4 regions of the Streptomyces sp. NPDC006510 genome follow, and region 4 is predicted to be linked to each of the others. Evidence: riboswitches for the same ligand, from Rfam matches in the RefSeq annotation. Region 4 holds a riboswitch; each other region holds the start of a gene.
The links. Region 4 has a riboswitch for cobalamin ahead of ABZY11_RS25895 (cobalamin biosynthesis protein). Riboswitches for the same ligand answer to the same signal wherever they lie in the genome.
Positions count from the first base shown of each region.

Region 1: another riboswitch for cobalamin. It lies ahead of ABZY11_RS30840 (ribonucleoside-diphosphate reductase subunit alpha); the one in region 4 lies ahead of ABZY11_RS25895 (cobalamin biosynthesis protein).
Region 2: another riboswitch for cobalamin. It lies ahead of ABZY11_RS40405 (iron ABC transporter permease); the one in region 4 lies ahead of ABZY11_RS25895 (cobalamin biosynthesis protein).
Region 3: another riboswitch for cobalamin. It lies ahead of ABZY11_RS34405 (CbtB-domain containing protein); the one in region 4 lies ahead of ABZY11_RS25895 (cobalamin biosynthesis protein).

Region 1 is NZ_JBEXPH010000134.1:3,847-11,531, reverse strand. Features, by position in the region: gene ABZY11_RS30855 (GntR family transcriptional regulator) at 1-101, shown strand, start outside; gene ABZY11_RS30850 (DUF3311 domain-containing protein) at 324-578, shown strand; gene mctP (monocarboxylate uptake permease MctP) at 575-2,209, shown strand; cobalamin riboswitch at 2,385-2,515, shown strand; gene ABZY11_RS30840 (ribonucleoside-diphosphate reductase subunit alpha) at 2,654-5,065, shown strand; gene ABZY11_RS30835 (ribonucleotide-diphosphate reductase subunit beta) at 5,065-6,081, shown strand; gene ABZY11_RS30830 (hypothetical protein) at 6,113-6,325, opposite strand; gene ABZY11_RS30825 (helix-turn-helix domain-containing protein) at 6,407-7,381, shown strand; gene ABZY11_RS30820 (D-Ala-D-Ala carboxypeptidase family metallohydrolase) at 7,471-7,685, opposite strand, start outside.
Region 2 is NZ_JBEXPH010000272.1:305-7,989, forward strand. Features, by position in the region: partial or broken gene ABZY11_RS40380 (carbonic anhydrase) at 1-107, opposite strand, end outside; gene cynR (transcriptional regulator CynR) at 368-1,276, shown strand; gene ABZY11_RS40390 (GntR family transcriptional regulator) at 1,339-1,986, shown strand; gene ABZY11_RS40395 (hypothetical protein) at 2,265-2,432, opposite strand; gene ABZY11_RS40400 (hypothetical protein) at 2,616-3,095, shown strand; cobalamin riboswitch at 3,139-3,279, shown strand; gene ABZY11_RS40405 (iron ABC transporter permease) at 3,381-4,490, shown strand; gene ABZY11_RS40410 (ABC transporter ATP-binding protein) at 4,490-5,275, shown strand; gene ABZY11_RS40415 (ABC transporter substrate-binding protein) at 5,291-6,313, shown strand; gene cbiE (precorrin-6y C5,15-methyltransferase (decarboxylating) subunit CbiE) at 6,508-7,685, shown strand, end outside.
Region 3 is NZ_JBEXPH010000170.1:2,533-10,217, forward strand. Features, by position in the region: gene ABZY11_RS34380 (hypothetical protein) at 1-89, shown strand, start outside; gene trxA (thioredoxin) at 261-632, opposite strand; gene ABZY11_RS34390 (NAD(P)/FAD-dependent oxidoreductase) at 747-2,189, shown strand; partial or broken gene ABZY11_RS34395 (glycoside hydrolase family 16 protein) at 2,444-3,298, opposite strand; gene ABZY11_RS34400 (phosphoglycerate mutase family protein) at 3,487-4,080, opposite strand; adenosylcobalamin (AdoCbl) riboswitch at 4,190-4,338, shown strand; gene ABZY11_RS34405 (CbtB-domain containing protein) at 4,342-4,557, shown strand; gene ABZY11_RS34410 (CbtA family protein) at 4,585-5,358, shown strand; gene ABZY11_RS34415 (GNAT family N-acetyltransferase) at 5,468-5,974, opposite strand; gene ABZY11_RS34420 (tetratricopeptide repeat protein) at 6,079-6,462, opposite strand; gene ABZY11_RS34425 (pirin family protein) at 6,639-7,604, shown strand; partial or broken gene ABZY11_RS34430 (transposase family protein) at 7,640-7,685, opposite strand, start outside.
Region 4 is NZ_JBEXPH010000095.1:24,277-31,961, forward strand. Features, by position in the region: gene cobO (cob(I)yrinic acid a,c-diamide adenosyltransferase) at 1-536, opposite strand, end outside; gene ABZY11_RS25885 (putative cobaltochelatase) at 536-2,554, opposite strand; gene ABZY11_RS25890 (cobyric acid synthase) at 2,613-4,130, opposite strand; gene ABZY11_RS25895 (cobalamin biosynthesis protein) at 4,127-5,140, opposite strand; cobalamin riboswitch at 5,285-5,416, opposite strand; gene ABZY11_RS25900 (hypothetical protein) at 5,568-5,798, opposite strand; gene ABZY11_RS25905 (inorganic phosphate transporter) at 5,833-7,104, opposite strand; gene ABZY11_RS25910 (class II aldolase/adducin family protein) at 7,314-7,685, shown strand, end outside.

The sequences.
Region 1 (7,685 bases), on a different contig from region 4:
ACTCGCTCGACGGACAGGGCGAGCCGGTGGAGTGGGTGCGCTCGGTCTACCGCGGCGACCGGTACAAGTTCGTGGCGCGCCTGAAGCGGCCCACGGACTGAGCCCGGCGCTCGCGGCCCCCGTGGAAGGCATCACTCCGCGGGGGCCTTTCGCCTGCCTTGGTGCGGACCAACTGTCGTACGTCTGGAGAGATTGCGAACATACGTACCCGCTTGACGGACCGTTGCCGGACCGCAATGCGGGCAGGGGGTGACGGTGACCGGAAGCCTCCCCTAGATTTCCTGCGCATTACAAGGTGATCAGCGAGGGGACGGAGTCGCCGCATGCCAGCAGACCCAGAAGGAAAGCCACCGACCGTCACACCGGTCCGGGTGGTCATCGCCCTCTGTCTCATCGCGCCGTTCGTGGCGATGCTCTGGGTGAGTTCGTACGCGAAGGTGGACCCCACCTTCATCGGCATTCCGTTCTTCTACTGGTACCAGATGCTCTGGGTGCTGATCTCCACCGCGCTCACGATGGTCGCGTACAAGCTGTGGCAGCGTGACCAGCGCGCCCGCAAGGGAGGTGAGTCGGCATGAAGGACGGCGTGAACGGCGTCGCGCTCGGCGTCTTCATCTTCTTCTTCGTGGCCGTCACGGTCATGGGCTTCCTGGCGGCGCGCTGGCGCAAGGCCGAGAACGAGGCCAGCCTCGACGAATGGGGCCTGGGCGGACGGTCGTTCGGCACCTGGGTCACCTGGTTCCTGCTCGGCGGCGACCTGTACACCGCGTACACCTTCGTCGCCGTTCCCGCGGCGATCTACGCGGCGGGCGCAGCGGGCTTCTTCGCCGTGCCGTACACGATCCTCGTGTATCCATTGATCTTCACCTTCCTGCCGCGGCTGTGGTCGGTCTCGCACAAGCACGGGTACGTCACCACCTCGGACTTCGTGCGCGGGCGCTTCGGCTCGAAGGGCCTCTCGCTGGCGGTCGCCGTCACCGGCATCCTCGCCACGATGCCGTACATCGCGCTCCAGCTCGTCGGCATCCAGGCGGTGCTGGACGTGATGGGCGTCGGCGGCGGCGAGAACACCCACTGGTTCATCAAGGACCTGCCGCTGCTGATCGCGTTCGCGGTGCTCGCCGCGTACACCTACTCGTCCGGTCTGCGGGCGCCCGCGCTGATCGCGTTCGTCAAGGACGGGCTGATCTACCTGGTCATCGCGGTGGCGATCATCTACATCCCGATCAAGCTCGGCGGCTTCGACGACATCTTCGCCAAGGCGGGCGAGGCGTTCTCGCAGACCAACCCGGCCACCGGCAAGCCGCGCGGCGCGCTCGCGCCGGGCGAGGCGGGCCATTGGGGGTACGCCACCCTGGCGCTGGGCTCGGCGCTGGCGCTGTTCATGTATCCGCACTCGATCACGGCGACACTCTCCAGCCGCAGCCGCAACGTGATCCGGCGCAACACCACGATCCTGCCGCTGTACTCGCTGATGCTGGGTCTGCTGGCGCTGCTCGGCTTCATGGCCATCGCCGCCGGGATCAAGGTGGACAACGGTCAGCTGGCCATTCCCCAGCTGTTCGAGAACATGTTCCCGGACTGGTTCGCGGGCGTCGCGTTCGCCGCCATCGGCATCGGCGCGCTGGTGCCCGCCGCGATCATGTCGATCGCCGCGGCGAACCTCTTCACCCGCAACATCTACAAGGACTTCCTGAAGCCGGACGCGACCCCGGAGCAGGAGACCAAGGTCTCCAAGCTGGTGTCGCTGCTGGTCAAGGTCGGCGCGCTCGCCTTCGTCCTCACCATGGACAAGACGGTCGCGATCAACTTCCAGCTGCTCGGCGGCATCTGGATCCTCCAGACGATGCCGGCCCTGGTCGGCGGCCTGTTCACCCGCTGGTTCCACCGCTGGGCGCTGCTCGCGGGCTGGGCGGTCGGCATGGTGTACGGGACGGTCGCCGCGTACGGTGTCGCCAGCCCGACCCAGGCGCACTTCGGCGGCTCGTCCAAGGAGATCCCGGGGATCGGCGAGATCGGCTACATCGGCCTCACCGCGTTCGTGCTGAACGTGGTGGTGACGGTGGCGCTCACCTTCGTCCTGAACGCTATGAAGGCGCCCGCCGGGATCGACGAGACCTCCCCGGCCGACTACACCGCCGACGCGGGCGACCCGGGTGTCAGCACGAAGCTCCCGCCGGCCACGGCGGGGGCGCCGGGCGGTCACTGACGACGCGGCCCACGGCCTGCCGACGGCCCGTCGAGCCCCCTCCAGCGGGGCGCGGCGGGCCGTCGGCACGATCGGGGCCCACCGGCCCGGGAAAGGGCCGTACGGCTCATTCTGTGGGCCCGGCTCGACCGAGTGACACAACATGTGGGGGCTGCCTCATCGGGCAGCCCCCACATGTATGCTCATCCTCGCTGTCGCCGCAGGGGAATCCGGTGCGAATCCGGAACTGTCCCGCAACGGTGTATTCAGTGCGCTTTTGTGCACCCCGAGCCAGTCCGATGACCTGCCGGCAGCGCATCCGGCTCGACCGAACCGGATGCCCAGACGTCCGGGCCTCGCGGTTGGGCCGGTGGACGCCGTGCGGAGTGCCGCCCTGCCCGGGTGTGCGTCCGTCCGGCTGCCCCGTTCCCCGCCGGCCCAGAGCCGAGCGAGGGAGAGCACCACGTGACCATCGCGCCAGCCGATCCGGCTTCAGTCGCCGCGTCCGCAGCAGCCGAGTCCGGGGCCGCCGCACAGGACGGACCGGGAACCGCACTGCTGCGGACCCTGACCGACCTGACCGCCGATCTGCCCGACACCGACCCCGGCCGGGTCGCCGCTGCCGCGCTGCGCGGCCGCAGCGCGCGGGCGGACGAGGCCGAGCTGCGGTCGCTGGCCACCGAGGCCGCCGCGGGGCTGATCTCCGAGGACCCCGCCTACTCCCGGCTCGCCGCCCGGCTCCTGACCCTCACCATCGCGGACGAGGCGGCCGGTCAGGGCGCGGTCTCCTTCTCCGCCTCGGTCGCCGTCGGGCACCGCGAGGGCCTGATCGCTGACCGCACCGCCGGGTTCGTCGCCCGCCACGCGGCCGCACTCGACGCGCTGGTGGAGCGTGCGCTCGCCGACGGCGCGGACGACCGCTTCGGCTACTTCGGGCTGCGGACCCTGCACAGCCGCTATCTGCTGCGCCACCCGCACACCCGTCAGGTCATCGAGACGCCCCAGCACTTCATGCTGCGGGTCGCGTCCGGGCTGGCCGAGGACGAGTCGCAGCGCGCCGTGGACGAAGTGGCGGCGCTGTACGGGCTGATGAGCCGGCTCGACTACCTCCCCTCCTCCCCCACGCTGTTCAACTCCGGCACCCGGCACCCGCAGATGTCCTCCTGCTATCTGCTGGACTCCCCGCTGGACGAGCTCGACTCGATCTACGACCGCTACCACCAGGTGGCCCGGCTCTCGAAGCACGCGGGCGGCATCGGTCTGTCGTACTCCCGCATCCGCTCCCGCGGTTCGCTGATCCGTGGCACCAACGGGCACTCCAACGGCATCGTGCCGTTCCTGAAGACGCTCGACGCCTCCGTCGCCGCGGTGAACCAGGGGGGCCGCCGCAAGGGTGCCGCCGCCGTCTACCTGGAGACCTGGCACGCGGACATCGAGGAGTTCCTGGAGCTGCGCGACAACACGGGTGAGGACCAGCGGCGCACGCACAACCTCAACCTGGCGCACTGGATCCCGGACGAGTTCATGCGCCGGGTCGACGCGGACGGCGAGTGGTCGCTGTTCTCGCCCGCCGACGTGCCCGGACTGGTCGACCTGTGGGGCGAGGAGTTCGACGCCGCCTACCGGGCCGCGGAGGCCGCGGGGCTGGCCCGCAAGTCGCTCCCGGCCCGTGAGCTGTACGGCCGGATGATGCGCACCCTCGCGCAGACCGGCCAGGGCTGGATGACGTTCAAGGACGCCTCCAACCGGACCGCGAACCAGACCGCCGAGCCGGGCAGCGTCGTCCACTCGTCGAATCTGTGCACCGAGATCCTCGAAGTCACCGACGACGGCGAGACGGCCGTCTGCAACCTGGGTTCGGTCAACCTCGGCGCGTTCGTCGCCGACGGCGACATCGACTGGGAGCGGCTGGACGCCACCGTCCGCACCGCCGTGACCTTCCTGGACCGGGTCGTCGACATCAACTTCTACCCGACCGAGCAGGCCGGCCGCTCCAACGCGAAGTGGCGCCCGGTGGGCCTGGGCGCCATGGGTCTCCAGGACGTCTTCTTCCAGCTGCGGCTGCCCTTCGACTCCCCCGAGGCCCGCGCGCTCTCCACGAAGATCTCCGAGCGGATCATGCTCGCCGCGTACGAGTCGTCCTGCGACCTCGCCGAGAGGTCCGGTCCGCTGCCGGCCTGGTCCCAGACGCGTGCCGCCCGCGGTGTGCTGCACCCCGACCACTACGACACCGAGCTGAACTGGCCGGAGCGGTGGGAGGCGCTGCGCGCCCGCGTCGCGAAGAGCGGGATGCGCAACTCGCTGCTGCTCGCCATCGCGCCGACGGCGACGATCGCCTCGATCGCGGGCGTGTACGAGTGCATCGAGCCGCAGGTCTCCAACCTGTTCAAGCGCGAGACGCTCAGCGGTGAGTTCCTCCAGGTCAACGCGTATCTGGTGGATGAGCTGAAGCAGCTCGGGGTGTGGGACGCGCGCACCCGTGAGGCGCTGCGCGAGGCCAGCGGTTCGGTGCAGGGCTTCGCCTGGATCCCGGAGGAGGTGCGGGCGCTGTACCGCACGGCGTGGGAGATCCCGCAGCGCGGTCTGATCGACATGGCGGCGGCCCGTACGCCGTTCCTGGACCAGAGCCAGTCGCTGAACCTGTTCCTGGAGACGCCGACGATCGGCAAGCTCTCCTCGATGTACGCGTACGCCTGGAAGCAGGGGCTGAAGACGACGTACTACCTGCGCTCGCGCCCGGCGACCCGGATCGCCCGTGCCGCCTCCGGCCAGGCCGCGGCCGCCGCCCCCATTCCCGTACAGCAGGCTTCGGCGCCCGACGCGGACGCGATCGCCTGCTCCCTCGAAAACCCCGAGTCCTGCGAGGCCTGCCAGTAATGAGCACCACCGAGAACAAGAACCTGCTGGACCCGGGCTTCGAACTGACCCTGCGGCCCATGCGCTACCCGGACTTCTACGAGCGCTACCGCGACGCGATCAAGAACACCTGGACGGTGGAGGAGGTCGATCTGCACTCCGACGTCGCCGACCTCGCCAAGCTGTCCCCCGGCGAGCAGCACATGATCGGCCGGCTGGTCGCGTTCTTCGCGACGGGTGACTCGATCGTCTCGAACAACCTCGTGCTGACGCTGTACAAGCACATCAACTCCCCCGAGGCGCGGCTGTATCTGTCGCGGCAGCTCTTCGAGGAGGCCGTGCACGTCCAGTTCTATCTGACGCTGCTGGACACCTACTTGCCCGACCCGGACGACCGGGCGGCGGCGTTCGACGCGGTCGAGGAGATCCCGTCCATCCGTGAGAAGGCGCAGTTCTGCTTCAAGTGGATGGATTCGGTCGAGAAGATCGAGCGCCTGGAGACGAAGGCCGACCGCCGCCGCTTCCTGCTGAACCTGATCTGCTTCGCGGCGTGCATCGAGGGGCTGTTCTTCTACGGCGCGTTCGCGTACGTCTACTGGTTCCGCTCGCGGGGTCTGCTGCACGGTCTCGCCACGGGCACCAACTGGGTGTTCCGTGACGAGACGATGCACATGAACTTCGCGTTCGAGGTCGTGGACACCGTCCGCAAGGAGGAGCCGGACCTCTTCGACGACGAGCTCCAGCAGCAGGTCACCGACATGCTGAAGGAGGCCGTGGCCGCGGAGCTCCAGTTCGGCCGTGATCTGTGCGGTGACGGCCTGCCCGGCATGAACACCGAGTCGATGCGGCAGTACCTGGAGTGCGTCGCCGACCAGCGGCTCACCCGGCTGGGCTTCCCGGCGGTCTACGGCTCCGAGAACCCGTTCTCGTTCATGGAGCTCCAGGGCGTGCAGGAGCTGACGAACTTCTTCGAGCGCCGGCCGTCCGCGTACCAGGTGGCGGTGGAGGGCTCGGTCGCCTTCGACGACGACTTCTAGTACCGAGGGGCGCTTCCAGTGCCGAGGGGCGCTAGATCCTGGCCCAGCTTCTGAGGCAGGGGCGCCGCGCAGCCGTCACGGGCTGCGCGGCGCTCGCCGTATCCGGCGGTCCGTCGTTCCGGGCCCGTTCCGCGGCGCGCAGCTCGCGGTCGATGCGGCGCTCGCGGGCGAGCCCGACGAGGGTGGGCAACAGGACGAGAGCGATAAGTGCGACTATGCCCAGGACGTTCTGGAATGTGTTCATGGCTCTACTCTCGTCCGCGCGGACGGATTGCGGCAGTGGCAGGACTGTCATGGAACATCGAATTACTGCCACACTGACGCCATGCTGAAAAATGTCGCCGCTCTGCTGCTCGACGAGGTCCACCCCTTCGAACTGGGTGTGCTGTGCGAGGTCTTCGGCCTCGACCGCAGCGACGAGGGACTGCCGGTGCACGATTTCGCCGTGGTCTCCGCCGAGGGCCCGGCGCTCCGGACCCATGCCGGCTTCACCATCAGCACGCCGCACGGCCTCGACCGGCTGGAGGAGGCCGACCTCATCGCCGTGCCGGCCGGCAGCCACTTCATGAACCGGGAGTACCCCGAAGAGGTCCTCGACGCCCTGCGCCGGGCCGTGGACCGGGGCGCCCGCGTGCTGAGCGTCTGCTCCGGCGCGTACGTGCTCGGCGCGGCCGGACTGCTGGACGGGCGCCGCTGCACCACCCACTGGCGCCACGCCCCGGAGCTGGCCCGCCGCTTCCCGCGGGCCGTCGTCGAACCCGATGTGCTGTACGTGGACGACGGCCAGGTCATCACCTCGGCGGGCACGGCGGCCGGGATCGACGCCTGCCTGCATCTGGTCCGGCAGGCGTACGGCCCCGACGCCGCCAACGCGATCGCCCGCCGCATGGTGGTGCCGCCGCACCGGGACGGCGGTCAGGCGCAGTACATCGAGCGCCCGCTGCCCCGCACCCGCTGCGACACCGTCGGCGAGACCCTCGTCTGGATGGAGCGCCACCTCGACCAGGAGATGACCGTCGAGCAACTGGCCGCCCAGGCGCACATGTCGCCGCGCACCTTCGCCCGCCGCTTCCAGCAGGAGACGGGCACCACTCCGTACCGCTGGCTGCTGCGCCAGCGGGTACTCCTGGCACAGCACCTGCTGGAGACCTCCGACGAAACGGTGGACACCATCGCCGGGCGCACCGGCTTCGGTACCGCCGCCGCGCTGCGCCACCAGTTCGTACGCTCCTTGGGCACCACGCCGAATGCCTACCGCCGCACCTTCCGCGGTCCGTCCGCGGTGATCGAAGTGGCGTGAGCCGGCACAACGGACTCTCCTGAGGCGCGAGGAAGGGACCCTGGTCCGGCGGGCGGATTCCGGGGCCCCTTCCCCGTGTGCGGGAGGTGTCAGACGCCGCAGTTCGGCGCCGACCAGTAGTGGCTGGGGCCCTGGTTGACGTGGATGTGGTCGCCGTGGCCCGGGTATCCCGGGCCGAGGATCCCGTTGAAGCCGTGGTTGCGGGCCTGCTTGGCGATGGTGCACAGGGAGTGCGGTCCGGCGCCGAGGTCGGCCGCGTCGCCGTACATGTGGCGGCTGTTGGACGCACCGCCGACCGCGCTGT
Region 2 (7,685 bases), on a different contig from region 4:
AACAGTGTCTTCGGCCGGTGAGTCGTGGCCAGGCGGGCGAAGAACCCCGCCTTTGCGGGAAAGACGTCGCGGTGGAAACGCGCGAGGCCGTCCGTGAGGTCGTGCATCGGTCACTCCCTTCGATGAAGGTCGGCCCGACGGGCTGACGAGATCCACCATGCATGACGTCGTCCTATAGCGTCCAAGTCTTGCTATCCATAATTTATATAGATCACATCAATGGTTCGGGGGCTCAGTGAATGCGAGGGCCGGTGAGCGCGAGGCGCCGGCGAGTCCGAGGTGCCGTGGGTGGGGCCGCCGACCAGGGCGTCATAGGCGGCAAGGTCTCCTTGCGGGAATATCGATTGGGCTTCTCTATACTTCGGGTATGGGTCCGGAACTGCGTCACCTCCGCTATCTGATCGCGGTGGCCGAGCACGGCAACTTCACGCGCGCGGCCGAAGAGCTGCGCATCTCGCAACCGACGTTGTCGCAGCAGATCAAGCAGTTGGAGCGAGTTGTCGGCGTCCAGCTGCTCGACCGCAGTGGCCGTGGGGTCCGCCCCACCGACGCGGGCGAGGCCTATGTGCACTACGCGAAGCGGGCGCTGCGGGAGCTGGCCGCCGCCGACCGTGCCGTCCTCGATGTCGCCGACCTCTCCCGGGGGCATCTGCGCCTGGCGGTGACGCCGACCTTCACCGCGTATCTCATCGGCCCGCTGGTGGAGGCGCTGCACACGCACCATCCCGGCATCACGCTGGAGCTGCGGGAAATGACGCAGGACCGCATCGAAACGAGCCTTCTGGCCGACGATCTCGACCTCGGGATCGCCTTCGCGGGATCCCATCCGCCAGGCATCACCGCCACCGCGTTGTTCACCGAGACCCTCAGCCTCGTCGTCGCCACGCACCACGCCCGGGACCGAGGCGACCGGCCGCTGCCGGTGCGTGACCTGGCCGATCAGCAACTCGCGCTGCTCAGCAGCGACTTCGCCACCCGAACTCACATCGACAGCTACTTCGCCCAGCATCGCGTCAGCCCGCCGATCGCGGTGGAGGCCAACACGATCCAGGCCCTCACGGAAATCGTCCGGCGCACCGGATTGCTGGCCGCCGTGCTGCCCGACGCGGTCACGGACGACCACCCGCACCTCACGCCCATCCCCATCGACCCTCCGCTGCCCGCCCGTGTCGCCACCCTGTTGCACCGGGAGAGCGCCTACGAGAGCGCCGCCGCACGCGCCTTCACCGGGCTCGCCCGCAACCTGGTCCGCGCACGCGGCTACGCACCGGTCTGAGCACCCCCGTACCGCGGACGGCATACCGAATGCTGACGCCGAGTGATGAGAGAATTGAGGACATGACAGGGTCTGAGGACTTCGAGCCCGAGTCGGAGCGGGTCACACGCCTGCTGCGTGACGAGATCATCGACGGTGTGCGTGAGCCGGGCAGCAAGCTCGTCGAGCGCGAGCTCGCCGCGGAGCTCGGGGTGAGCAGGCTGCCCGTCCGAGAGGCCCTGAAGGCACTGGTCACCGAGGGGCTGGTGACGCCGAGGCCGCGGACATGGGCCGTTGTGCGGGAGTTCACGCCTGCGGACATCGAGGACCTCGATGAGGTCCGCGCGGCCCTTGAGACGCTGACCTTCCGGCTCGCCGCCCAACGGCGTACCCGCGCGGGACTCGAGAAGCTCCGCTCGGATCTCGACGCCGAACGGAAGGCGGCGGACAAGGGGGACGCCGTACGGGCCCGCCGGGCTGCCGCGGACTTCCACGAGACGGTGACCGCGCTGGCCGACAACGAACTCCTGAACGAGCTCCAGACCACCCTCCGCAGCAGGATGCGCTGGCTGCTGGGGCAGCACGACGACCTCGAAGGCGTCGCACACGAGCACGAGGGCCTGTACCGGGCGATCGCGGAGCGCGATGTCGTGGGCGTCGAAAAGCTGGCCGGCAAACACCTGGTGACAGGCCGCCACGCGGCTGCCGCGCGGCGCAAGCGCCAGGACTGAACGCAACGGCCCGGCCGGGGCGGCGGGCACGGCAACGGGCCGCCCCGAGAGCTCGGACGTAGACGATTCCGTCCGGGACATCCGGGCGGATCTCCGTGCCGATGTTCCGGTCGAGAAGGTCATCGAGCCGTTCGAGCGGGCCGACGAGCGCCCGCCCGCCGGCCCTGGCGACCCGCACGGCGGCGTCGGCCTTCGGCTTCATCGCGCCTTCGGCAAAGGCCGGTCGGGGGATCGCCTCCGGTGATGCCGTGAGAATGTCCCCGCTGTTCGGGCGTCCCTCAGTTCTCACTGACGAAGTCGCCGTCCGTGGGCATCGCGAGCATGTCCGCCTTGAGTTCCGCGGCCGGAGCCGCCGAGGCGAGGTCCTTGTCCACGACCGCCTGCAAGCCCCCCAGCGGCCACGGAGCTCTCCTCAGCGCCCTTGCCGCGGTATTCGTCTTCGTCAACCTCGGCTCCGTGTGCAGTCACAGGTGACGTGGCCGTGTTCGCCGGCCGGGGCGCGTCGGTGGGGGGACAGGGGGCCGGCTCCGGTGACCGAGGGCTTCTGCCGGGCGGCGGTGTCACCGCCCGACGGGGCGGGTGGATCCAACGGTTGGTTACTGGTCGGGGTCGGAGTGGCAGCCGGTGTCGTGGCAGCCTTCTGCGTCCCGCGCGTCGTGGCGGAGTACCGCACCCGCAACCGGGCCGAGTTCCAGGACGCTGCCGCGGTCGTCGATCCGACCGTGCGGGCCGCCTTCTGCCGAGGGGCATGGGCACTCGCCGTCACGGCCCTCCTGTGGCCGGCCGCATGCGTGGTGAGCGTGGTCTCGCTCGTGGGCTCCGCCCACATGGGGTCGGGGGCGTTCGGAGTGACGGCGACCGTGTTCCTGGCCGTCATCGGGATCACGGTGGCCACCGGCGTGGCGTTGCGCCGCCTGCTCGGCGGTGTCCCGTCCGGGGCCCTGATCGGCATGATGGGCATCGGCTACGTCGGTTCGGTGTCCGAGGCAGGGGTCAGCGGCCCGCAGCAGATCGCGGGGGCCGGTCTCGCCGGGTTCGCGGGCCTGCTGATGCTGGTGCTGGACCGGGCGCATCGCACGGCGCGCAGAGCGGGTGCGGCTCGCGAGTAGCGGCCGTGCGCGGTCCGGGGCGTACCGGAATCACCCTCTGACGATGAATCAGGGCATTCACGCTAAGCTGCGAGTGCCCCGCGGGGGAAGTCCGGTCGAAATCCGGCGCTGACCCGCAACGGTAGGCGGAGCCTGGCATGTGGCCCCGTAAGCCCGATTACCCGCGGTGGTGAAGGCTCCTGTCAATTCGCCGTGGACTGCGAGTGGTGCTGCGCAGGGCGCTCCGCGTCCGGGCTGCTCCTTTGATCACGTAGGTGCACGGCCCGAGGCGAAAGCGATCCGCCCGTGGCCACACCCCTCGACCGTAGACCTGCCGTGCCGTCGCGCACGTCCCGCGCCGGATCAGGGCCCGCGCCGCCCCGGCGTGTGTCACTGCCGCTGCTCCTGATCACCCTGTGCGCCGTGCTCCTGGTCTCGCTCGTCTGCGGGGCGGGGATCGGGGCGTCGGGGCTCACCTGGGGCGAAGTGCTGCGTTGTCTGTGGGCCGGGCTGACCGGCGGCCGAATAACCCCCGACCAGGTCCCGGCGTACACCATCGTCTGGGAACTGCGCTTTCCGCGGGCTGTGCTGGCCGCGGTCGTCGGGGCCGGACTCGCGGCCATCGGCGTCGCCGTACAGGCCATGGTCCGCAATGCCCTCGCCGACCCGTTCGTCCTCGGGATCTCCTCGGGTGCGGCCGTCGGCGCCAACGCCGTGCTCATCTTCGGAGCCTTCGGCGCGCTGGGCATCTGGGCGCTGTCCACGGCGGCGTTCCTGTCCGCGCTCCTCGCCATGATGCTGGTGTACGCGATCGCACGCACCGCTCGCGGTCTGACCCCGGTGCGGCTCGTCCTGACCGGCACCGCGATGTACTACGGCTTCTCGGCCGTCACCACGTTCATGGTCTTCGCGGCCGAGCGCGGTGAAGCCGCCCGCTCCGCGATGATGTGGATGCTCGGCAGCCTCGGCGGAGCCAACTGGTCCTCCGTGCCGATCGCCGCGGCGGCCGTGCTCGGCGGTCTCGCCCACCTCGCCTGGTCGGCGCGCCGGCTGAACGCCCTCGCCATGGGCGACGAGACCGCGGCCGCGCTGGGCGTGGACGCGGGGCGGCTGCGCAAGGAGTTGTTCCTGGTCTCCGCGGCCGTCACGGGGGCGGTGGTCGCGGTGAGCGGTGCGATCGGCTTCGTCGGCCTGATGGTGCCGCACGCCGTACGGATGCTGGTCGGCGCGGACCACCGCCGGCTGCTGGCCGTCGCACCACTGGCGGGCGCTGTTCTGCTGATCTGGGTGGACATCCTCTCCCGGGTGGTGCTCGCGCCCGCCGAACTGCCGGTGGGCGTGCTGACCGCGGTCATCGGCGTGCCGTGCTTCGTACTGCTGATGCGCCGTCGTTCCTACACGTTCGGAGGCGCGTGATGCGGATCGACATCGAGGATCTGACGGTCGAGATCGCCGGCGCGCGGCTGGTGGAGGAGGTCACGCTGGGAGCGGCGGAGGGGCAGCTCGTCGGTCTCGTCGGGCCCAACGGCAGTGGGAAGTCCACCCTGTTGCGCTGCGTCTACCGGGCGCTGCGTCCCTCGGCCGGCACGGTGCGGCTCGGCGGCGAGGACCTGTACGCGATGAGCGCACGCGAAGGCGCCCGTCGGCTGGCCGCACTGCCCCAGGAGGCGGTCACCGAATTCGACTTCACCGTTGCCGAGGTCGTGGCGATGGGCCGGCTGCCGCACCAGTCGTCGGTGGGCCGGACCACCGACGAGGACCGGCAGGCGTGCCGGACCGCGCTCGCTGGAGTCGGCGCCGGCCACCTCGCCGACCGCGGCTTCCTCACCCTCTCCGGCGGCGAGAAGCAGCGGGTGCTGATCGCCCGCGCCCTGGCACAGCAGCCCCGGCTGCTGGTGCTCGACGAACCGACCAACCATCTGGACATCGCACAGCAACTGGAAGTGCTGGCGCTGGTACGCGACAGCGGGCTGACCGTCCTCACCGCGCTGCACGATCTCAATCTCGCCGCACTCCACTGCGACCTGCTCCATGTCATCGACAGCGGGCGGATCGTCGCGTCCGGCGCTCCGCACGACGTGCTCACCCCCGAGTTGCTGGCCGAGGTCTTCGGCGTACGGGCACACCGCGTCCCGCATCCGGAGACCGGCGCCGTACAGCTGCTCTTCGACCGTCTCCGCCCCGCTCGATCCGATTCCTGAGGAGTCGCTTCCCCCATGCCCAACCCCGTACGCCCCGCCGCACTCGTGCTCTCCGCCGTCCTGGTCCTCACCGGCTGCGGTGCGGAAATCACCCCTCGCCAGGAAGAGAGGAGTGGTGCTCGCACAGCCGGGGACCACTATCCGGTGACCATCGAGAACTGCGGCCGGCAGAACACCTACGACAAGGCCCCGCAGCGCGTGGTCACCAATGACGTCGGCATCACCGAGATCATGTTCGCGCTCGGACTCGAGGTCCACATGGCGGGTTATGTGATGCCCGAGGACAAGGGCGACCTCACGTCCGTTCCCTGGAAGGACGGCTACCGAAGGACCAAGTGGCTTTCCAGGAAGAGCATCAACAAGGAGCTGGTCCTCGACGTCCGTGCCGATCTGGTCTTCGCAGGATGGAACTACGGATTCAACGAGGGCGACGGGTTCACTCCCGCCGAGCTCCGAAAAGTGGGCATCGGCTCATATCTGCTGAGCGAGTCGTGCCGCAACGGCCGCGGGAAAGCACGCGGGGTGATGGCGCCACTCGATGCGCTCTACACCGATTTGCGGAACCTGGGAAAGATATTCGACGTGGAGGACCGTGCGGACACCCTCATCGCGACGTTCCGGAAGCAGGTGGCCGAAGCGCAGGCCGCGGCGCCGAAGGGTGCTGACCGCCCGCGGGTCTTCCTCTACGACGACGGGCGGGACAAGCCGCTGACCTCCGGTGCCTACGCCGGACCGCACGACATCATCACCAAGGCGGGTGGTGATCACGTCATGAAGGACCTCAAGGACAGCTGGGTGACGGTGGGCTGGGAGACCGTGGTCGAACGTGACCCCGAGGTGATCGTGATCAACGACTACGGTGACACCGGCGCGGCGCAGAAGGAGAAATTCCTGAAGTCCTATCCGCCGCTGGCGAACGTCTCGGCCATCAAGAACGATCGCATCTTTGTCCTCGATTACGCGGACCTGGTGGAAAGTCCGCGCAATCCCGCGGCCATCAGCTCACTTGCCGCATATCTGAGGAAAGCGACTGCCTAGGGCCTTTCGTTCGGATCAGGCCGGGCTCGCGGGGTCCGGCCTGATCCAAAAGAAAGACCCTGGAGCAGGCTCGGGGCGGCCACCTGGCCGTCGCCCGATCATGGCCGGACAGTAGAGTTCGGCTGCGTCATCCCCTGAACACCGAGGTACCGGCCGTGACTCTCGCACCACCCGAACAACCCGTCCCACCTGCGGTGACCGTCGTGGGAATCGGCGCCGACGGGTGGGCGGGACTGCCCGACGCGGCGCGCGCGGAACTGGCCGGCGCACAGGTTCTCATCGGTGGCGGGCGGCAACTCGACCTGCTCCCGCCGGCCTGCCGGGGGCAACGGGTGCCGTGGCCCTCGCCGTTGCGGCCGGCCGTCCCCGGCCTGCTCGCCGCGCACGCCGGGAGCAGGATCGCCGTCCTGGCCAGCGGCGACCCGATGTTCTACGGCATCGGCCGGGCACTCACCGAAGTGCTCGGCGCCGACGCGCTGAGGATCCTGCCCCACCCGTCGTCCGTGTCCTACGCCTGTGCCCGGATCGGCTGGCCGCTGGAGGACACCGAGGTCGTCACCCTGGTCGGCCGCCCCGCCGCCCGGCTGGCCGCCGCACTGCACGACGGCCGACGGGTACTGGCCCTCAGCGCGGACGCCGGCACTCCGGCCGCGGTGGCCGGGCTGCTGCGCGAACAGGGCTTCGGCCCGAGTCGTCTGCGCGTGCTCGAACAGCTCGGCGGAGCGGACGAAGCCTGCGTGGAGGGCACCGCGGACCACTGGCCGCACCCACCGGGCGACCCGCTGAACATCATCGCGATCGAATGCCGGCGCGCCCCCGGCACCCCGCGCCTCGGTGCCGTCCCGGGCCTGCCCGACGAGGCGTACGAACACGACGGGCAGCTCACCAAGCGGCACATCCGGGCCGCGACCCTCGGTGTGCTCGCGCCCGCCCCCGGCGAACTCCTGTGGGACATCGGCGGAGGCTCGGGGTCCATCGCGATCGAATGGATGCGGAGCCACCCGTCCTGCCGGGCGATCACCGTGGAACGCGATCCGGCGCGGGCCGAACGCATCGCACGCAACGCCGACCGTCTCGGGGTACCTGCCCTGCGTGTGGTCACCGGCCGGGCCCCCGGAAACCTGGCCGAACTGCCCACACCTGATGCCGTGTTCATCGGCGGCGGGCTGACCGCGCCCGGCCTTCTCGACACCTGCTGGGACGCGCTGCCGGCCGGCGGACGCCTGGTCGCCAATACGGTCACGCTGGAGTCCGAGGCGCTGCTCGCCGAGGCACACCACAGGCACGGCGGTGACCTGGTCCGGCTCGCGGTCGCGCATGCCGTGCCGGTCGGCGGCTTCACCGGCTGGCGGCAGGCCATGCCGGTCACCCA
Region 3 (7,685 bases), on a different contig from region 4:
CGGTGGAGGCCCTGCTGGTCGACGGCGCCGAGCTGGCCTTCGGCCTCACGGCCCGGATCAAGGAGCGGGACGCCGAAGCCGAGCGCTGAGGCCGTGCCGCCCGCTCCCGGACACGATGACGGGCCCGGCCGGTCCGGCCGGGCCCGTCATCCGCGCACGGAGCGCAGGGCGCGCAGGGAGCGCACGGATCCCGGGAAGCCCAGGGCCTTTCCGGCCCTGGGGTCTTTCGTTTGGACCATGCCGGATCCAAACGAAAGACCCTAGCTCTGCCCCTTCTGCTGCTCCTCGATGGACTTGCGGACCACGTCCATGTCCAGCTTCCTCGCCTGCCCGATCACATCCTCCAGCGCTGCCTCCGGCAGCGCTCCGGGCTGCGCGAACACCGCCACGTTCTCCCGGACGATCATCAGCGTGGGAATGGAGCGGATCTCGAAGGCCGCCGCGAGCTCCTGCTGCGCCTCGGTGTCGACCTTGGCGAAGACCAGGTCGTCGTGGCGCTCCGAAGCCGCATCGTAGACCGGCGCGAACTGCCGGCACGGGCCGCACCAGGAAGCCCAGAAGTCGATCAGGACGAAGTCGTTGTCACTGACGACCTGATCGAAGTTTTCCTTGGTGAGCTCAATGGTGCTCATTGTCTGTTACCTCTTCCTGTGCCCGCTCGGAACTGTCCGAACAACGGTGCCTGCACCTGCGCTATTCCGCCTGCCCATGTGGCCGTCGCGCACACCCACGACCAGACTGTCCCCATGACAGATGCTTCCCTGAACGCCGAGTACGACGTCGTGGTGATCGGAGCGGGTCCGGTGGGTGAGAACGTCGCCGACCGGGCCCGTGCCGCCGGACTGAGCACGGCGGTCGTCGAGTCGGAGCTGATCGGCGGCGAGTGCTCCTACTGGGCCTGCATGCCCAGCAAGGCCCTGCTGCGCCCGGTGGTCGCCCGCGCCGACGCCCGCCGCGTCCCGGGCCTCAGCGACGCCGTGCAGGGGCCGCTGGACACCGCCGCGGTCCTCGCCCACCGTGACGCGTACGCATCGCACTGGAAGGACGACGGACAGGTCGCCTGGCTGGAGGGCATCGGCGCGGACATCTACCGGGGCCGGGGCAGGCTCACCGGCGAGAAGGCGGTGTCCGTCACCGCGCCCGACGGCACGGAACACCGGCTCACCGCCCGCCATGCCGTCGCCGTCTGCACCGGCAGCCGCGCCGTCGTCCCCGACCTGCCCGGCATCGACGGGGTCAGGCCCTGGACCAGCCGGGAGGCGACGAGTGCCAGGAAGGTACCCGGCCGCCTCGTGATCGTCGGCGGCGGCGTGGTCGGCGTGGAGATGGCCACCGTCTGGCAGGCCCTCGGCGCCCGGGTGACGATGCTGATCCGCGGCAAGGGCCTCCTGCCGAAGATGGAGCCCTTCGCCGGCGAACTGGTCGGGCAGGCCCTCACCGAGGCGGGCGCCGACATCCGCACCGGGGCCTCGGTCGCCGCCGTACGGCGCGCGGTGCCGGACGGCCCGGTCACCGTGGAACTGGACGGCGGCGGACGCATCGAGGCCGACGAGATCCTCTTCGCCACCGGCCGGGCCCCGCGCACCGACGACCTCGGACTGGAAACGGTGGGCCTGGAGCCCGGCACCTGGCTCCCCGTCGACGACAGCTGCCGCGTCGAGGGCACCACCTGGCTCTACGCGGTCGGCGATGCCAACCACCGGGCGCTCCTCACCCACCAGGGCAAGTACCAGGCACGCATCGCGGGCGCCGCGATCGCCGCCCGCGCCGCCGACGTACCGCTGCTGGAGACCGACCGCTGGGGCGCCCACGCCGCCACCGCCGACCATGCGGCCGTCCCCCAGGTCGTCTTCACCGACCCGGAGGCCGCCTCGGTCGGCCTCACCCTCGCCGAGGCCGAGCGGGCCGGCCACCGGGTGCGGGCCGTCGATCACGACCTCGCCGCGGTGGCCGGTTCCGGCCTGTACGCGGACGGATACCGGGGCCGCGCCCGCATGGTCGTGGACCTCGACCGGGAGGTCCTGCTCGGTGTCACCTTCGTCGGACCGGGCATCGGCGAGCTGCTGCACTCGGCGACGATCGCGGTCGCGGGCGAGGTCCCCATCGACCGGCTGTGGCACGCCGTACCCGCGTACCCGACGATCAGCGAGGTCTGGCTGCGCCTGCTGGAGGCGTACCGGGACGCGTAGGCCCTCGATACGGGGCGGCATCCGTACCGGCCGTGACGACGGCCGCCAGCAGCGACTTCGTGTACGGGTGCCGGGCGCGTCGCACAACAGGATGCCGGGCGACGGTGCGAGGGCGCGGGCGATGGCGACGCGTTCGCTCGCCATCCTCGGCGGGCGGGGCGGCCGCAACCAGTCGCTGCGGATGCTGTGACCAGGACTCACCGGCAGGGGCCGACGGACCGGACCCGGCCGAACGGTCAGGCCGGCGGCCGGAGATCGCTGGTGGTGACGCGCACGTGGTCGACGACGAGTTGCTGCGGGAAGGAGGTGCTGCCGTCGGGGTCGCCCGGCCAGTAGCCGCCCACCGCGAGGTTCAGGATCAGGAAGAAGGGCTTGTCGAACACCCAGGCGTTGCCCCCGAGGTCGGCGGGCGTACGGCGCTGGTAGACGTTTCCGTCCACCGACCAGGTCACCGAGCCGGGCGCCCAGTCGACCGCGAAGGTGTGGAAGTCGTCGGCGAACGCCTGGCCGCCGGGCAGGGTGTAGGCGGCGCCGATGCCACCGGAACCGGAGTAGCCCGGCCCGTGCAACGTGCCGTGGACCGTGGACGGTTCGAATCCGACGTTCTCCATGACGTCGATCTCGCCCGAGTCGGGCCAGCCGACCTGGCCGATGTCGTCGCCCAGCATCCAGAAGGCCGGCCACATGCCCTGACCGCGCGGCACCTTCATCCTCGCCTCGACGTGCCCGTATGTCTGGGTGAACTTGCCGGAGGTGTTCAGCCGTGCCGAGGTGTACTCACAAGTGCCGTACCAGCACTGGTAGTTGTTCGGACTCTCGCGGCGCGCGGTGATGACCAGATGGCCCTGGCCGTCGAGTGCCGCGTTGCTGTTCCCGGCCGTGTAGTACTGCCGTTCATGGTTGTTGACGTTGTCGCCGGTCTCGGTCTGCCACTTGGCGCTGTCCACGGCGGAGCCGGCGGGGCCGGCGAAGTCATCGGTGAACGTTGCTGCCGCGGCCCGGGCTCCGGGCGCGGGCGTTCCGGCCGCGAGACCGGAAGAGGCCGATACGAGGGTGAGTACGGAGATCGCGGCCACGAGCAGGCGGCGGGGGAGGCGGGGGGAGGTCATGGGGTTTCCTTCCCGTGCGGAATGGAGCAGTCGAGCTTTTGCCATGCATATGACAAATGCTCGTTGTGGGGGGAGCAGGGAGAGGTCTTGGTTCTGTATGTGATTTAAGAAGTGAACCAAAGCGGTGTCAAGACCTTGGTACGGACCACACTTCTTGCATCCAGCGGTTGCGCGAGGGGGGTCCGGGATCAGTCGCCCGGTGCGGGGGACAGCGGCTGTCCGCACCGAAGGTTCCACCGGCCGGCCCGTCCACCGAGCCCGGTCAGTGTGAGTGGGGCGACATCCAGCCGCCAGTACGCCTCCACCGGCAGGGCGAGTGCCACGACGACCACCGCCCGCACCACCGCCGGCTCGACGACCCCCAGTACGCGGTGGCCCTCGTCGCCCTCGGTGGACTCCAGTGTCTCCAGCCAGCGTCCGGTCCGGGCGCAGAGCTCCAGCAGGGACTCGCCACCATGGGGAGTTGCCGCAGGGTCGGTCAGCCAGGCCGAGACCGCCTCCGGCTCGGCCGCGCTCACCGCTGCCAGCCGTCGGCCGCTCCACCGGCCCATGTCCCAGCCACGGACGGCCGGTTCGGGCCCGGCGCGAAGCCCCAACGCGTCGGCAGTCCCGGCGCATCGCTCGGACGGCCCGCGCAGATACCGGTCGGCGGCGGGCACCGCTGACGCGACGGCCCGGGCGTGGCGGGCCCCGGCCGCGTCGAGCGGTGCGTCACCGTCGAAACGGGCCTCGCGCAGCGCGGCGTTGAGCGCCGGTGAGATCAACATCACCTGTATCGCCATGACCGGGTCAACTCCTTGAACTCTGGCCCCTCGGGTGTGCCCACCATGGCATCCGGGCGGTCCGGTTCGCCGTCGGCACCATGGCAGGGGCCGCCTCCAAGGAGTATCGTCACGACGAACATGGCGTAGGTGCGACGGAAGTCCGGTGAGAATCCGGCACGGTCGCGCCACTGTGAACCCGCCTCCGCGCGGGAAGTCAGACCCGGCACCTACGCCTCAGGCACCACGATCGGGACGCGTGTTCCCTCAGGAGGTTCTGCCATGGCACAGACCGTTGCGCCCCCCACCGCCGTACCGGCGATCACTCCCATCTCCCCGAAGGCCATTGCCCCTTGGGCGGTCTTCTTCGGCATCCTCATGCTCGTACTGCTGTACTTCGTCGGCGCCGAGCAGGGCGCCACCGCGGTCATTTCCGGCGAAGGTGTCCACGAGTGGGTCCACGACGGCCGCCACCTCCTCGGTTTCCCCTGCCACTGACGTACCGTCCGATCCAGGGGAAACCTCATGAACTCCATATCTGTCAGAGCTCTGCTCGTCCGCGGCATGCTGGCCGGCCTCGCCGCGGGTGTGCTCGCTCTGCTCGTCGCCTACTTCCTCGGCGAGTCGCGTGTGGACGCGGCCATCGCCCTTGAGGAGTCGCACAACCACCACCATGACGGCGGCGAGGAGCTGGTCAGCCGCACCGTGCAGTCCACCGTCGGCCTCGCCACCGGGGTACTGGTCTTCGGTGTGGCGGTCGGCGGTATCGCCGCCCTCGTCTTCTGCTACGCCCTCGGCCGGATCGGCAGATTCGGCCCGCGGGCCACGGCCGCCCTGATCGCGGGTGCGGCCCTGCTGACGGTGTACGTCGTGCCGTTCCTGAAGTACCCGGCCAACCCACCTGCCGTCGGCAACCCCGACACCATCGGCCGGCGTACCGCGCTGTTCTTCCTCATGGTCGCCCTGAGCGTGCTGCTGGCCGTCGCCGCGGTCATTCTCGGCAGGCGGCTGGCTCACGGGCTGGGCAACTGGAACGCGACGATCACGGCAACCGCCGCCTACCTCCTGGTGATCGGGCTCGCCTACGCGTTCCTGCCCTCGTACAACGAAGTGGGCAAGGACTTCCCGGCCGCCCTGCTGTGGGAGTTCCGTCTGAGCACCCTCGCCGTGCAGGCCACCCTCTGGGTGACCTTCGGTCTCGTCTTCGGCGCTCTGACGGACCGGCTGCTCGCGCCGGGGACCGGCACCGTCACAACAGGAAACGGCCCCGCGAACCGGGCAGCTCCGGCGGCCGGCTGACCGGATCAACGCCTGCGGGCCGATGAGCGGAACCCCGCCGGGAGCTCCCGGCGGGGTTCCGGCGTTCCGCTGCCGCGCACCGGCCGGTCCGGCGCTCGACGGCCACGGGTCACTCCCCGGTCTGCGGGACCCAGTCGATCCGGTAGTGCTTCAACCGCTCGTCCTCCTTCACCAGGTGCATGCCGGCGGCTTCCATGACGCGCTGGGACGCGATGTTGCCCAGGTCGGTGTCACCGTGCACACAGCTCACCCCCTGATCACGGGCGAACAGGAGCAGGGCGCGCAAGGCCTCGGAGGCGTAACCCATCCCCTGGGCCGAGGGGACCAGGCCGTAACCGATCGTGACGTGCCTGTTCTCGTCCGGCGCGCCGTGGAATCCCATTCCGCCGATCACCAGTCCGTCCGTGCGCCGGCGTATCTCGTACGAGCCGAAGGGGCTGGGGTCGCCGGTCGTCGCACAGGTGTCGAGGAAGCGCCCGGCCGCGGCCACCTCGCCGGGGGACGGGTAGCCGGGCGCCCAGAGGGCCCCGTCTCCCGGCGTGCCCGACACCACCCGCAAGGCGTCGGAGGCGTTCATCGGGTGGAGCAGGAGGCGCGGGGTCTCAAGATCGGTCATGGGCGAGTGAAGTATCACGCGGGCCGGGCGGACGTCATCCGAATTGACCGGGAGACGCCCGCCGACCGCGGGGGTCCGGAGGGCTCGTCGGGCTCCTCCCGGACTCACCCGGCGGCAGGACCCTGGCTGTCCTTCCGGCCCGCATCGAAGTCGAAGTCCCCGGAGAACGCCGCCGCCATCCGCAGATGACCGGCCGCCTCCGCGCTCCGCCCCTGGCGCTCAAGGGTGCGGCCCAGCATCAGCCGCGCATAGTGCTCGACCGGGTCGCGCTCCAGCACCGCCCGCAGCTCCGTCTCGGCCTTGCCGAGCCGTGCCGAGTGGTAGTAGGTCCGGGCCAGCAGCAGACGCGGCGACACCTGCTCCGGGACCTCCTCCACCAGCCCCTCCAGGATCCGGGCCGCGGTCATGTACTCCTTCGCCTCGAAGAACATCTGCGCACGGTCCCAGCGATCGGCAGCCGTACCGAACTCGTAGTAGGTGTCGCTCACTTGCCCTCCTCTGTCACGGACCGTCCGGATCGTGCCCGGCTCCGTCCAACCGCCGGCCCAGCTGTCGCTCGACCACCCTGCGATTGCCGGAACGCCGAGTGATGATTGAATATTCCACTAAATTGTCGGCGTGGGTACCAGTACTCACGGGCCCGCACAGGAATAGGTTGAGCGCCATGAGCAATCTCGATCGCCAGGCCGCACTCTCCGTCTGCGGAGGGCGGGGCTTCGTCGTCGCCGAGCCCGTACGTGAACTCCTCACACCCCGCCACGTCCGGCTGGGCGAGTCCACCGAGGTCCGCAGGCTGCTGCCCAACCTGGGCCGCCGGATGGTCGGAGCCTGGGCCTTTGTCGATCATTACGGCCCCGACGACATCGCGGGCGAACCCGGGATGCAAGTGCCGCCCCACCCTCACATGGGCCTGCAGACGGTCAGCTGGCTGCACGACGGCGAGGTCCTGCACCGGGACAGCCTCGGCAGTCTCCGCACGATCCGCCCGCGCGAACTGGGACTGATGACCTCCGGCCGGGCCATCAGCCACTCCGAGGAGAGCCCGAAGGCCCACGCGAGGTTTCTGCACGGCGCCCAGCTCTGGGTCGCCCTGCCGGACGCCCACCGCCATGTCGAGCCCCACTTCCAGCACCACACCGACCTGCCGACCGTCTCGGCCCCCGGCCTCACCGCCACCCTGATCCTGGGCGAACTCGACGGCACCGCCTCGCCCGGCACCGCGTACACCCCGATCGTCGGCGCCGACATCGCCCTGGCCGCCGGCGCTGAGGCCCGACTGCCGCTCGACCCGGACTTCGAGTACGCGGTGCTCTCCATGTCCGGCCAGGCCGAGGTCGACGGCGTGCCAGTGCTTCCCGGTTCCATGCTCTACCTCGGCTGCGGCCGCACCGCACTTCCCTTGCGCGCGGACTCCGACGCGGGCCTCATGCTCCTCGGTGGCGAGCCCTTCGAGGAGGAGATCGTCATGTGGTGGAACTTCATCGGGCGGTCCCACGAGGAGATCGAGGAGGCCCGGCAGGCGTGGGCGGAGGGCTCCCGCTTTGGTGAGGTGCACGGCTACGACGGCGGCCGGCTGCCTGCTCCCGCACTGCCGCCGGTGGCGCTGAAACCGCGGGGACGGGTGCGCTGACCTGGGGTGACGTGCCCTCCGACGCTCCCCGTTGCGTGCGCTCGGGCGGCGGTCAGATCGCGGGTCGAGCCGGGCAGCGCC
Region 4 (7,685 bases):
TCGGTCACCAGGTCGGCGGCGTCCAGCAGCTTCTGCGGTGCGTTGCGCCCGGTGATGACCACATGCTGCGCACCGGGACGGTTGCGCAGCACGTCGATCACCTCGTCGGTGTCGACCCAGCCCCAGTGCATCGGGTACGCGAACTCGTCGAGGACGTACAGCCGGTACGTCTCGGCGGCCAGGTCGCGCTTGACCTGCTCCCAGCCCTCGCGCGCCGCCTCCTCGTTGTTCAGCTGGTCGTCGCGCTGCACCCACGACCAGCCCTCGCCCATCTTGTTCCAGACGACGGAGCCGCCCTCGCCGCTCGCGCCGAGGACCTTCAGCGCGTTCTCCTCGCCGACCTTCCACTTCGCCGACTTGACGAACTGGAAGACGCCGATGGGCCACCCCTGATTCCAGGCCCGCAGCGCGAGCCCGAAGGCCGCGGTCGACTTCCCCTTGCCGATGCCGGTGTGCACCATCAGCAGCGGACGATTACGGCGCTGACGGGTGGTGAGCCCGTCGTCGGGCACGGTGGTCGGCTGTCCCTGCGGCATTACGCAGCCCTCCTGTTGGTTTCCTGAACGTCCTTGACGAGCCCGGCGATCGAGTCGGCCCGCAGCTCGTCGAGCGTGACGGCACTGCCCCCGAGATCGTGCGCGAGGCTTCCCGCGAGGCCGAGCCGTACCGGTCCCGACTCGCAGTCCACGACGACGGAGGCGATGCCCTCCGCCTCGTGCAGCCGCGCCGCCCGGGACGCCAGCGCCACCGGCTCGGGCCCCCCGGTCGCCCGCCCGTCGGTCACCACGACCAGCAGCGGCCGCCGTGACGGATCACGCAACCGCTCCACCCGCAGCACCTCATGGGCCTTCAGCAGCCCGGCCGCGACGGGGGTGCGGCCGCCGGTCGGCAGCTGCTCAAGCCGCGCCGCCGCCGCGTCCACCGACGAGGTCGGCGGCAGCGCCACCTCGGCGTCCTTGCCCCGGAAGGTGATCAGCCCGACCTTGTCCCGCCGCTGGTACGCGTCCAGCAGCAGCGAGAGGACCGCACCCTTCACGGCGGCCATCCGCTGCCGGGCGGCCATCGACCCGGAGGCGTCCACCACGAAGAGCACGAGATTCCCCTCGCGCCCCTCCCTCGTCGCCTGCCGCAGATCGTCCCGCCGGACCACCAGCCCGCGCCCGGACCGCCCCCGCGCCCGCTGATGCGGGGCGGCGGCCTGCACGGTCGCCGCCAGGTGCAGCTTGGTCAGGGCACCCTGCGGACGCCGCGAGCCGGTCGTACGCCCGTGCTCGGTACGCGCCCGGGACCGCCGCCCCGCCGCGCCCTCGCCCAGACCGGGAACGCTCAGCATCTTCGTGCGGAACGGCTCGGCAGCCCGTACTGGCTGCTGCTCACCGTTCCCGGCGGACTGCCCCCGGCCCTGTTCCTGTCCCTGGCCGGGCACGGACGGCGCGGGCGTGTCGCCGGCCTCGCCCTCGGGCTGCGGCGGCGTGTCGGGGCCGTCGCCCCGCGGGGGCCGGCCGCCGCCACCGGGGCCGTCCGGGTCCGGGTCGTCGTCCTCGCCGCTGTTCTGCTCCAGCGTGTCGTCGAGCTTGTCCTCGTCGAGGCCCGGCGCGTCGAACGGATTGCGCCGGCGCCGGTGGGGGAGCGCGAGCAGGGCCGCCTGCCGCACGTCCTCGGCGAGCACATCCGTACGTCCCGCCCAGGCGGCCAGTGCGGTGGCCGTCCGCGCCATCACGATGTCCGCGCGCATCCCGTCGACCTCGAAGGCTGCACAGGTGGCCGCGATCTGCCGCAACGCCGCGTCCCCGAGCCGCACTTCGGGCAGCAGCGCACGCGCGGCGACGATCCTCGCCCGCAACGCGTCCTCGTCGTCGGCCCACTTGGCGGCGAAGGCCGCGGGGTCGTCGTCGAAGGCGAGCCGCCGCCGTACGACCTCGACCCGCTGATCGGTCTCCCGGGACGCGGCGACCTCGACGGTCAGCCCGAAGCGGTCGAGCAACTGCGGCCGCAGCTCGCCCTCTTCGGGGTTCATCGTCCCGACGAGCAGGAAACGCGCCGCGTGCCGTACGGAGACACCTTCGCGCTCGACGTACGAGGCACCCATGGCGGCCGCGTCCAGCAACAGGTCCACGAGATGGTCGTGGAGCAGGTTGACCTCGTCGACGTAGAGAATCCCGCGATGTGCGTCGGCCAGCAGGCCCGGCTCGAACGCCTTCACGCCCTCCGCCAGCGCCCGTTCGATGTCGAGCGCCCCGACGAGCCGGTCCTCGGACGCGCCGACCGGCAGTTCCACCATCCGGGCGTCCCGCGACACGCCGGTCCCGATCTCATGGGGGCCGTCGGGACACGCCGGGTCCGGCGACACGGGATCGCAGGAGAAACGGCAGCCGGAGACGACGTCCACCTCCGGCAGCAGTGCCGAGAGCGCGCGTACGGCGGTGCTCTTCGCGGTGCCCTTCTCGCCCCGTACGAGCACGCCACCGATGTTCGGCGCAACGGAGTTGAGAAGCAGGGCCAGTTGCAGGTCCTGCTGCCCGACGACGGCGGTGAACGGGAAATGCGTGCTCACGGGGCGATCCCTCCTGCGGATGAATGGGCATGAAAAAAGCGGCCTCGGGACACACCGTTCATCGGCGTCCTCCGGGCGCTCCGGGGGCGATGAAGGGAAGCCCCGACGGGGCGCCCGACTCGATGAGCCGCAGCAACGCGTCGGTGTCCGCGTGTTCCTCGACGAGATCGCCGAGGCGGTCGAGCTGCTCCTCGCGCAGCGCCGCGAAACCGGTGTCGGGAGCGGGGACGAAACGCCGGCCGGCGGCCCGCGCGACCTCGGTCAGGAAGCGGCGGCGGAACTCGTCGCTCTCCAGCGAACCGTGCCAGTGGGTGCCCCACACGGCGTCGACCCGGCAGCCGTCCAGGAACGCCTCGCCGCCGCGTACGTCCGCCACGCCGTGGTGGATCTCGTACCCCTCGACCGGCGCGCCGAGCGACTCGCCGACGGGCCGGGCCAGGGTCTTCTCGCGGTCGAAGCGGATGCGTACCGGCAGCAGACCCAGGCCGTCGACGTGACCGGCCCGGGACTCGACCTCGTCCTCGATGTGTTCGCCGAGGATCTGGAAGCCGCCGCAGATGCCGAGCACCGGCCGGCCCTCGGCCGCGCGCCGCACCAGCGCGTCGGCGAGGCCGCGCTCGCGCAGCCAGGCCAGCGCCTTCACGGTGCCGCGGGTGCCCGGCACGACGACGAGATCGGCGTCGGACAGCTCCTCGGCGCGGTCCACGAATCTGACGACGACGCCGGGTTCGGCGGCCAGCGCGTCCACATCGGTGAAGTTCGACATCAGGGGCACCGCGCACACCGCGACGCGCAGCACGTCCTCGCCGTGCGGTGGCGCGACAACCGACTCGCGCACGGCTCCGCGCAACGAGACCCGCAGGCCGTCCTCCTCGTCGATGCCGAGGCCGTGGGCGAAGGGCAGCACCCCGTACGTCGGCCGACCGGTGATGTCCCGCAGCATCTCCAGGCCCGGCTCCAGCAGCGACACGTCGCCGCGGAACTTGTTGACGAGGTAGCCGGCGATCAGCGACTGGTCCTCCGCGCCGAGCAGCGCCGTGGTACCGAAGAACGAGGCGAAGACGCCACCGCGGTCGATGTCGCCGACGACCACCACCGGGAAGCGCGCCGCCCGTGCGATGCCCATGTTCACGATGTCCGTGCGCCGCAGATTGATCTCGGCCGGGCTGCCCGCCCCCTCGCAGATCACCGCGTCGTACGTGCCCCGGAGCTGCTCCAGGCAGTCCACGACCGTGGAGAGAAGCGCCTCCTGCCGGCCCCCGTGGTAGCCGCGTGCGCTCATCTCGCCGACCGGCTTCCCCATCAGGACGACCTGGCTGGAGCGGTCGCTGCCGGGCTTGAGCAGGACCGGGTTCATCAGCGCGGTCGGCTCGACGCGGGCCGCCTGGGCCTGCATGGCCTGGGCGCGCCCGATCTCGGCGCCCTCGCGGGTGACGAACGAATTGAGCGACATGTTCTGCGCCTTGAAGGGCGCCACCTTCACGCCCCGGCGCACGAGCCAGCGGCAGATGCCTGCCGTGATGACGCTCTTGCCCGCGTCGGAAGTGGTTCCGGCGACCAGCAGCCCGCCGCTCATGTGCTTCTCCGTCCTGCGATGCGAGGTCCCGCCACGTTCGTTCCGGCGATGCGGCGCTCCGCGATCCGGCGTGCGGCGAGGGCCGCGCCGAGCCGTCCCGCCACGCACACGCCGAGGGCCAGCGCACTCACCCGGCGCGACAGCCGCACCGCGCGCTCGATGTCCTCGACCTCCACCGCCCGGCCGGTCTCCCCGTTGAGCACCGGGCGGTGCTCGACCCGGCCGCCGTACGCGAGGGTCCCGCCGAGCCGTACGCCGAGCGCACCCGCGAACGAGGCCTCCACCGGGCCCGCGTTGGGGCTCGGGTGCTTGGCGGCATCGGCCCGCCAGGCGCGGACCGCTCCTCGCGGCCGTCCCCCGGCGGCCACGGCGAGCAGGGCCGTGAGCCGGGCGCCGGGCCAGCCCGCGAGGTCGTCGAGCCGGGCCGAGGCCCAGCCGTAGCGCCGGTGACGGGGCGATCTGTGACCGACCATGGCGTCGAGGGTGTTGGCGGCCCGGAAGCCGGCCAGCCCCGGGACTCCGGCCAGCGCGCCCCACACCAGGGCGCCGACCACGGCGTCCGAGGTGTTCTCCGCCACGGACTCCACCACGGCGCGGGCGATCTGCGGTCCGTCCAGGGACTGCGGGTCGCGCCCGCACAGATGCGGCAGCCGCGCACGGGCCAGATCGATGTCACCGGCCGCCAGGGCGCCGCCGATGGCCCGCGCCTCACGCCCCAGGGACGTACCGCCGACGACGGACCAGGTGGCGGCCGCGGTCAGTGCCACGGAGGCGGTGGGGCTGCGGCGCACGGCACGGGTGATCAGCACGGCACCACCCGCGGCGCCTCCGGCGCAGACCAGGGTGTGCAGCGCGCCCCACCCGCGGTGGTCGCGCCACAGCCGGCGCTCGACGCCCGCCGCGGCCCGCCCGAAGGCGGCGACCGGGTGCCCCCTGCGGGGGTCACCGAGCAGCAGATCGCCGATCAGACCGGCCGTGGCGCCGTACGCGAAGATGCGGTCGGCTCGCACGGCTCAGCCGGCCGTCGCGCCTCGGAGGACCTTCGTACAGGCGGCTCTCGTCGAGAGCGCCGAAACAGCGGACGCACGGCTGCCGGGCATGGCGATATGTCCTCACTCAGGGTCCGCGCCCTGGTTCGACGTGACCGGCGACGAGAGTCTCCTGGCTCCCGGATCCGCGGTTCCCCCGGCCTTCCAGCCCGCTCGCGCGTGCCGTGACTTCCGGTGTGGGGGACCGCTCCCCGGTGACAGTGGCGGGACCGCGCCGGATTCGCACCGGCTTCCTCTGCTGTCGCCGTAATTGGCTCCGGCAGTCCACCACGCTCTGCGAACGCCCGTCAACCTGCTGTTGACCTGCGGCGGCGCAGTGTGCTGATACCCACATCGGGCCGGACACCTGTGGTGTCCGGCCCGACGGGGGAGCGTGCGCGGGTGTGGCTCAGGCGACGATCAGATAGATCCCGTACGCGACGGCCGCCGCGCACAGCGCGAAGCAGACGTACGCGCCGGCGCGGGCCAGCAGCAGCGAGCCGCCGGAGCCGCCCTGCGCCGCCGGTTCCGGCTGCTTGGAGAGGCCGACGATGCCCAGGGTGAAGAGGCCCACCAGCGCGACGGTGACAACGAGGGAGACGCCGAATACGGAGCCGAGGGCTGCCCAGTCGATGTTCATGCTGAATCCTTAGACGGCTGACCTGTCGGCCGGCTCAGACGGTGGCGGGTCGCGCCGGGTCCTGGGTGGTTCCGGCCGGGGCCGGAATGGTGGTCATGAGGTTCTGCGCCGGTGCCTGGGCCGCGGCCGTGGTGGGCGGCGGGCTGACGGCGGCGATGGCCGTGGTGACGACGCCCGCGGGCTCGGCGTCGCCGTCCGCCGGCGCGACATCGCCGTGGCCGACGGGCTTGCGGCGGGACACCAGCCAGATCGCACCGGAGCCCACGACCAGCAGCGCCGCGACGACGACGACACCCCAGGTGCCCTGCTTGGTGAGGAGCTCCGCGCCCGCGCCGACCAGACCCGCGGCCGGCAGGGTCAGACCCCAGGCGACGAACATCCGGGTGGCGGTGGACCAGCGGACCACACCGCCCTGGCGGCCGAGGCCCGCGCCCATCACGGCGCCGGAGCAGGACTGGGTGGTGGAGAGGGAGAAACCGAGGTGCGAGGAGGCCAGGATGACCGTGGCGGCACTGGTCTGGGCGGCGAAGCCCTGCGGCGGCTTGAGGTCGGTGAGGCCGCTGCCCATGGTGCGGATGATGCGCCAGCCGCCCAGGTAGGTGCCGAGCGCGATGGCCGCACCGGCGCAGACGATGACCCAGACCGGCGGGTTGGCGCCCGGGTGCAGGACACCGCCGGTGACCAGGGCCAGGGTGATGATGCCCATGGTCTTCTGCGCGTCGTTGGTGCCGTGGGCGAGGGAGACCAGTCCGGCCGAGGCGATCTGGCCGGCGCGGTAACCCTTGGCGGTGGCCTTCTCCTGGGCGTCGTTGCGGACCTTCCCACCGATCCGGTACGTCAGCCGGGTGGCCAGCAGCGCGGCCAGTCCGGCGACGATCGGGGCGGCGACCGCGGGGAGCAGCACCTTGGTGACGACGGTGCCGCCGTTGACGGAGGACCAGCCCGCCGACATCACGGCCGCGCCGATCAGGCCGCCGAACAGTGCGTGCGATGAGCTGGACGGCAGTCCGACCAGCCAGGTCAGCAGATTCCACAGAATGGCGCCGACGAGTGCCGCGAAGATGACTTCTGTCCGCAACCCGTCCTCGTTGATGATCCCGCCGGAGATCGTCTTGGCGACCTCCACCGACAGGAACGCGCCGACGAGATTGAGAACGGCGGACATGGCCACCGCTGTCTTCGGTCTGAGTGCACCGGTCGAGATGGTGGTCGCCATCGCGTTCGCGGTGTCATGGAAACCGTTCGTGAAATCGAACACTAGAGCTGTCACGATCACAATCGCGAGTAGCAGCGTGATGTGTTCCATTTACCCAGGCAATCGTTCGACGTCATTGGCACGTGGACCGTAGGCAACCTGGGTGAACGGAAGATGAACTGGACAGGGCGCTGGGGTGTTCCCAAGCGGAGCAGGGTCATTCCGTTTGTTCCCGCGACGGGGAGCGCGGCCGGTTCCCGGCGGGGTCCGGTCCGGCCGATCGCATACCTGTTCGCCGCCGGGGCTGACAGGATCGGCGTATGAGCGATCAGCAGCGGGACGCGATCGGACGGGCCTGGGACGGAGTCGTCGCCACCGCCCGCAGGACGGCGGCCGAGGGCCTCGTCGTCGGAACCTCGGGAAACGTGTCGGCACGGATCGGCGACACCATCCTGGTCACCCCGAGCGGAGTGCCGTACGACCGGCTGGGCCCCGAGGACGCCGTCGGCGTCGATCCGGAGGGCAACCGCGTACTCGGCGAACTGGCCCCGACCAGCGAACTGCCGCTCCACCTCGCCGTCTACCGGAACACCGACGCCGCCGCCGTCGTGCACACCCACGCGGTGCACGCCACGGCCGTCTCCACGCTCGTCCCCGAGGTCCCGTCGGTCCACTACGCCGCCGCCATGCTG